Regions from separate parts of the Staphylococcus argenteus genome, predicted to be linked through region 2. Evidence: a T-box and tRNA genes for the amino acid it is inferred to sense, from the RefSeq annotation. Region 2 holds a T-box; the other holds one or more tRNA genes.

Region 1 (3,423 bases), 1.1 Mb from region 2:
CGCTCACATACTGTTTCGTTTTCATTATTTAAAATGCTCATTTACAGAAGTAAACTCCGCTTTCAAATAATTTAACTCATTGTCTGCTAAACGTTTTCTTTTATAAAAAGATTTAAACGCGTTATTAATCTTGTGAGTGTTCTTTCGAACACTAGCGATTATTTCTTATGAATTCAAGCTTATTTAAAACTCTTTATTCACTCGGTTTTGCTTGGTAAAATCTATATTTTACTTACTTATCTAGTTTTCAATGTACAAAATAATGGTGGGCCTAAGTGGACTCGAACCACCGACCTCACGCTTATCAGGCGTGCGCTCTAACCAGCTGAGCTATAGGCCCATTATCATTTGAATGTTAAATAAACATTCAAAACTGAATACAATATGTCACGTTATTCCGCATCTTCTGAAGAAGATGTTCCGAATATATCCTTAGAAAGGAGGTGATCCAGCCGCACCTTCCGATACGGCTACCTTGTTACGACTTCACCCCAATCATTTGTCCCACCTTCGACGGCTAGCTCCTAAAAGGTTACTCCACCGGCTTCGGGTGTTACAAACTCTCGTGGTGTGACGGGCGGTGTGTACAAGACCCGGGAACGTATTCACCGTAGCATGCTGATCTACGATTACTAGCGATTCCAGCTTCATGTAGTCGAGTTGCAGACTACAATCCGAACTGAGAACAACTTTATGGGATTTGCTTGACCTCGCGGTTTCGCTGCCCTTTGTATTGTCCATTGTAGCACGTGTGTAGCCCAAATCATAAGGGGCATGATGATTTGACGTCATCCCCACCTTCCTCCGGTTTGTCACCGGCAGTCAACTTAGAGTGCCCAACTTAATGATGGCAACTAAGCTTAAGGGTTGCGCTCGTTGCGGGACTTAACCCAACATCTCACGACACGAGCTGACGACAACCATGCACCACCTGTCACTTTGTCCCCCGAAGGGGAAGGCTCTATCTCTAGAGTTGTCAAAGGATGTCAAGATTTGGTAAGGTTCTTCGCGTTGCTTCGAATTAAACCACATGCTCCACCGCTTGTGCGGGTCCCCGTCAATTCCTTTGAGTTTCAACCTTGCGGTCGTACTCCCCAGGCGGAGTGCTTAATGCGTTAGCTGCAGCACTAAGGGGCGGAAACCCCCTAACACTTAGCACTCATCGTTTACGGCGTGGACTACCAGGGTATCTAATCCTGTTTGATCCCCACGCTTTCGCACATCAGCGTCAGTTACAGACCAGAAAGTCGCCTTCGCCACTGGTGTTCCTCCATATCTCTGCGCATTTCACCGCTACACATGGAATTCCACTTTCCTCTTCTGCACTCAAGTTTTCCAGTTTCCAATGACCCTCCACGGTTGAGCCGTGGGCTTTCACATCAGACTTAAAAAACCGCCTACGCGCGCTTTACGCCCAATAATTCCGGATAACGCTTGCCACCTACGTATTACCGCGGCTGCTGGCACGTAGTTAGCCGTGGCTTTCTGATTAGGTACCGTCAAGATGTGCACAGTTACTTACACATATGTTCTTCCCTAATAACAGAGTTTTACGATCCGAAGACCTTCATCACTCACGCGGCGTTGCTCCGTCAGGCTTTCGCCCATTGCGGAAGATTCCCTACTGCTGCCTCCCGTAGGAGTCTGGACCGTGTCTCAGTTCCAGTGTGGCCGATCACCCTCTCAGGTCGGCTATGCATCGTTGCCTTGGTAAGCCGTTACCTTACCAACTAGCTAATGCAGCGCGGATCCATCTATAAGTGACAGCAAGACCGTCTTTCACTTTTGAACCATGCGGTTCAAAATATTATCCGGTATTAGCTCCGGTTTCCCGAAGTTATCCCAGTCTTATAGGTAGGTTATCCACGTGTTACTCACCCGTCCGCCGCTAACATCAGAGAAGCAAGCTTCTCGTCCGTTCGCTCGACTTGCATGTATTAGGCACGCCGCCAGCGTTCATCCTGAGCCAGGATCAAACTCTCCATAAAAAATTATGATGTTTGATTAGCTCATAATACTAAATAATGTTTGTAACTAATAGTTACGTTTTTGGAATTAACGTTGACATATTGTCATTCAGTTTTCAATGTTCATGCTTTAAAATAAAATGGTGGAGACTAGCGGGATCGAACCGCTGACCTCCTGCGTGCAAAGCAGGCGCTCTCCCAGCTGAGCTAAGCCCCCATAAAATGGAATTAAGAAGTAATCGGGAAGACAGGATTCGAACCTGCGACCCCTTGGTCCCAAACCAAGTGCTCTACCAAGCTGAGCTACTTCCCGTTATTCAAATGATTAAAAAATGGCGCGCCCGATAGGAGTCGAACCCATAACCTCTTGATCCGTAGTCAAACGCTCTATCCAATTGAGCTACGGGCGCTAAAATGGTGCCGAGGACCGGAATCGAACCGGTACGGTGATCTCTCACCGCAGGATTTTAAGTCCTGTGCGTCTGCCAGTTCCGCCACCCCGGCAAAATAATGGAGCAGAAGACGGGATTCGAACCCGCGACCCCAACCTTGGCAAGGTTGTATTCTACCGCTGAACTACTTCTGCATTATTTTGCTAATTTTTAAAAATAAATCGTAATGAGCCATAGAGGATTCGAACCTCTGACCCTCTGATTAAAAGTCAGATGCTCTACCAACTGAGCTAATGGCTCAAAATATGGTGCCGGCCAGAGGACTTGAACCACCGACCTTCTGATTACAATCAGCAGCTATACCATAGAATGAAGCCGGCAGTATGCAAGTATAAAAGGCGGATAATGATCGGGATTCGAATCCGCCGAACCCTGCAGCTAGTAAGGCAGCTGCTCTGCCAGATGAGGTAATTTTGCGATTTATCATTGCCTGGCAACGTTCTACTCTAGCGGAACGTAAGTCCAACTACCATCGACGCTAAGGAGCTTAACTTCTGTGTTCGGCATGGGAACAGGTGTGACCTCCTTGCTATAGCCACCAGACAAAATAACTTACTTATTTATGATACACGCTTAATTAATAAGGTGCAATAGTTAATTTTACACTTTGATGCGAAGATTGTCACATCAACCTTTAATACGTTTCGTCTGTTTTTGACGACTTTTATATATTACTTCATTCGATCAATAAAGTCAACACTTTTTATCAACTTTTTCAATCATCAAAACTGACGTTTCTCGTGTTTTCTAATTCATAACACTTTTAGTATTCTATCATATACATATATACAAAACCATACACATTCTATACAATTTTAAAGTACTTTTATAGCTCATTAAGATAAATTATACTATAATAGCAAATTTTGTTATACGATATCTCAATATCCACCATTTACACTTCTCTTAAGTATAATTTTATATACATACTTCCATCTTTATTTACCTAACGGCTAACTAACTCGTTCAACATTTTAAAATAGCACCTTTATCGTTAATCATTA
Region 2 (3,423 bases):
GTTGTATTAGCAGCACCAACAGGAAGAGCATCAAAACGGCTACAAGAGTCCACTGGATTAGAAGCAATGACCATTCATCGTTTAATTGGATGGAATCAAGATACAAAGCCAGAGGATATTCTAGATAATGAGATAAATGCACGACTAATTATTATTGATGAAATGTCAATGGTGGATACATGGTTGTTTCATCAGTTTTTAAGTGCGGTCCCATTAGATGCTCAATTAATATTTGTAGGTGATGAAGATCAACTACCTTCAGTAGGTCCTGGTCAAGTTTTTAAAGATTTAATTGAATCTAAAGCGATTCCTAGAGTGAATCTAACAGAAGTTTACAGACAACAAGATGGTTCAAGTATTATTGAATTAGCACATCGAATGAAATTAGGGCAGAAAATTGATATTACACAACGTTTTCATGATCGTAGTTTTATTAATTGCCAAGCTAATCAAATTCCAGATGTTGTTGAAAAAGTTGTAACTAGTGCAGTTAATAAAGGATATACAATGGCAGATATTCAAGTGCTTGCACCAATGTATAAAGGAAATGCTGGTATTAAACGATTAAATCAAGTTTTGCAAGAGATATTAAATCCTAAAGTAAAAGATACGCGTGAAATTGAATTTGGTGACGTTGTATTTAGAAAAGGAGATAAAGTTCTACAACTTGTTAATCGACCTAATGATAATATATTTAATGGTGATATAGGTGTTATTGTTGGCATTTTTTGGGCTAAGGAAAATGCACTTAATAAAGATGTACTTGTTGTTGATTTTGAAGGTAATGAAATTACATTTACAAAACAAGATATGATGGAGTTAACACATGCATATTGCACTTCGATTCATAAATCACAAGGTTCAGAATTTCCAATTGTTATTATGCCGATAGTTAAACAATATTTTAGAATGTTACAAAGACCTATTTTATACACAGGTTTAACAAGAGCTAAAACAAGTTTGGTTTTACTTGGAGATCCAGAAGCATTTGATATTGGATTGAAAACAAATGGTCAAGCACGTTTAACACAGTTGTGTACCTTATTAAAAGGATATTTTAATTCTGATTCAGATGATAGCGCGACAACCTTTGTTGAAAACGGTACAAGTTCTAAACAAAACGATTCAATTGAGAGTGATGATAATCAAATTGAATTATTAAATGATAACGTCGAAGTAGACTTACCTGAGAATAAATCTACACAAAAAAATAATATTGTTCTAACTGAAGCTACTATATTTAAAATAGACCCTATGATTAATATGGGGGAAATCACGCCATATGACTTCATAGAACGTTGACAACAGGCATAAATGTCACTAAAATAGAATTAAATTCGTATAAAGATGAGTAGTTAATGATTTGTATCTCAGAGATGTGCTGGTTGGTGTAAAGTACAACAAACATTAGTGAACGCTACTTTATGCACAACTGTATAGTCAATTTAAAGTGATAAGCGTCTTAATTACGCTTATAACTAGGGTGGTACCGCGATAACGTTCGTCCCTTTTGAGGATGGGCGTTTTTTATTTTTTATAAAATATATGCATTTTTTTGTCGACGGTATAATTAAATTGATTATCTGTGTCATCAATTTTTATGGAATGATAATTTTTAAAAACAGTAAATAGGATGTGTAAATGATGAAAAAGTTAAAAGCGAGTGAAATTAGACAAAAATATCTTGATTTCTTTGTTGAAAAAGGACATATGGTAGAACCTTCAGCACCTTTAGTACCGATTGATGATGATACATTATTATGGATTAATTCAGGTGTAGCAACATTAAAGAAATATTTTGATGGTCGTGAAATACCTAAAAAACCTAGAATTGTAAACTCTCAAAAAGCAATTCGTACAAATGATATTGAAAATGTTGGTTTCACAGCGCGTCACCATACATTCTTTGAAATGCTAGGTAACTTCTCAATTGGTGATTACTTTAAACAAGAAGCAATTGAATTTGCATGGGAATTTTTGACAAGTGACAAATGGATGGGTATGGAACCAGATAAGTTGTATGTCACAATTCATCCAGAAGATATGGAAGCATATAATATTTGGCATAATGATATCGGTCTTGAAGAAAGTCGCATTATTCGTATTGAAGGTAACTTTTGGGATATCGGAGAAGGACCTTCTGGACCTAATACTGAGATTTTCTATGATCGTGGTGAAGCATATGGACAAGATGACCCAGCTGAAGAAATGTATCCAGGTGGAGAAAATGAACGTTATCTTGAAGTTTGGAATTTAGTATTTAGCGAATTCAACCATAATAAAGATCACAGTTACACACCACTACCTAATAAAAATATTGATACTGGCATGGGGTTAGAACGTATGGCCTCAGTATCTCAAAATGTTCGTACAAACTATGAAACAGATTTATTCATGCCAATTATGAATGAAATTGAAAAAGTTTCTGGCAAACAATATTTAGTGAATAGTGAGCAAGATGTGGCATTTAAAGTTATTGCTGATCATATCCGAACAATTGCATTTGCGATTTCAGATGGTGCTTTACCTGCAAATGAAGGACGAGGCTATGTGTTACGACGCTTATTACGTCGTGCGGTAAGATTTAGTCAAACTTTAGGAATCAACGAACCATTTATGTATAAATTAGTTGATATTGTTGCAGATATTATGGAACCTTACTATCCAAATGTTAAAGAAAAAGCAGATTTTATTAAGCGTGTTATTAAATCTGAAGAAGAGCGATTCCATGAAACATTAGAAGAGGGCTTAGCGATTTTAAATGAATTAATTAAGAATGCGAAAACATCTACAAATGAAATTGCTGGTAAAGATGCATTTAAATTATATGATACGTATGGTTTCCCAATTGAATTGACAGAAGAAATTGCACTTCAAGAAGGATTAAACGTTGATATGACTACATTTGAGTCAGAAATGCAACAACAACGTGACCGTGCACGTCAAGCACGTCAAAATTCACAATCAATGCAAGTTCAAAGTGAAGTATTGAAAAATATTACGACTGAAAGTACGTTTGTTGGCTATGAAACTGCCACAGCACAAACTACTTTAACACACTTAATTTATAACGGTGAAGAAGTAAACCAAGTTGAAGCAGGCGAAACAGTGTATTTCATGTTAACAGAAACACCATTTTATGCGGTTAGTGGTGGACAGGTTGCAGATACAGGTATTGTATTTAATGATAATTTTGAAATTGCTGTTAGCGAAGTAACAAAAGCACCAAATGGTCAAAACTTGCATAAAGGTGTTGTACAATTTGGTCAAGTTAATGTTGGCGCAACTGTGTCTGCTGAAGTAAACCAAAATGACCGACGTGACATTCAAAAGAATCATAGTGCTACTCATTTACTACATGCTGCACTTAAAACTGTGCTAGGCGATCATGTTAATCAAGCAGGTTCATTAGTTGAAGCAGAT

What was found. A T-box is a leader RNA that pairs with one kind of tRNA and senses whether it is charged. The one in region 2 lies ahead of alaS (alanine--tRNA ligase), so its partner is inferred to be a tRNA-Ala.
Region 1: it encodes a tRNA-Ala, which carries the amino acid that the T-box ahead of alaS (alanine--tRNA ligase) is inferred to sense. The anticodon was not compared.

What each region holds. Positions count from the first base shown of each region.
Region 1 is NC_016941.1:528,178-531,600, reverse strand. Features, by position in the region: tRNA gene SAMSHR1132_RS02460 (tRNA-Ile) at 264-340, opposite strand; rRNA gene SAMSHR1132_RS02455 (16S ribosomal RNA) at 437-1,988, opposite strand; tRNA gene SAMSHR1132_RS02450 (tRNA-Ala) at 2,109-2,184, opposite strand; tRNA gene SAMSHR1132_RS02445 (tRNA-Pro) at 2,207-2,280, opposite strand; tRNA gene SAMSHR1132_RS02440 (tRNA-Arg) at 2,301-2,377, opposite strand; tRNA gene SAMSHR1132_RS02435 (tRNA-Leu) at 2,383-2,471, opposite strand; tRNA gene SAMSHR1132_RS02430 (tRNA-Gly) at 2,479-2,553, opposite strand; tRNA gene SAMSHR1132_RS02425 (tRNA-Lys) at 2,587-2,659, opposite strand; rRNA gene rrf (5S ribosomal RNA) at 2,848-2,962, opposite strand.
Region 2 is NC_016941.1:1,608,355-1,611,777, reverse strand. Features, by position in the region: gene recD2 (SF1B family DNA helicase RecD2) at 1-1,302, shown strand, start outside; T-box leader at 1,336-1,512, shown strand; gene alaS (alanine--tRNA ligase) at 1,645-3,423, shown strand, end outside.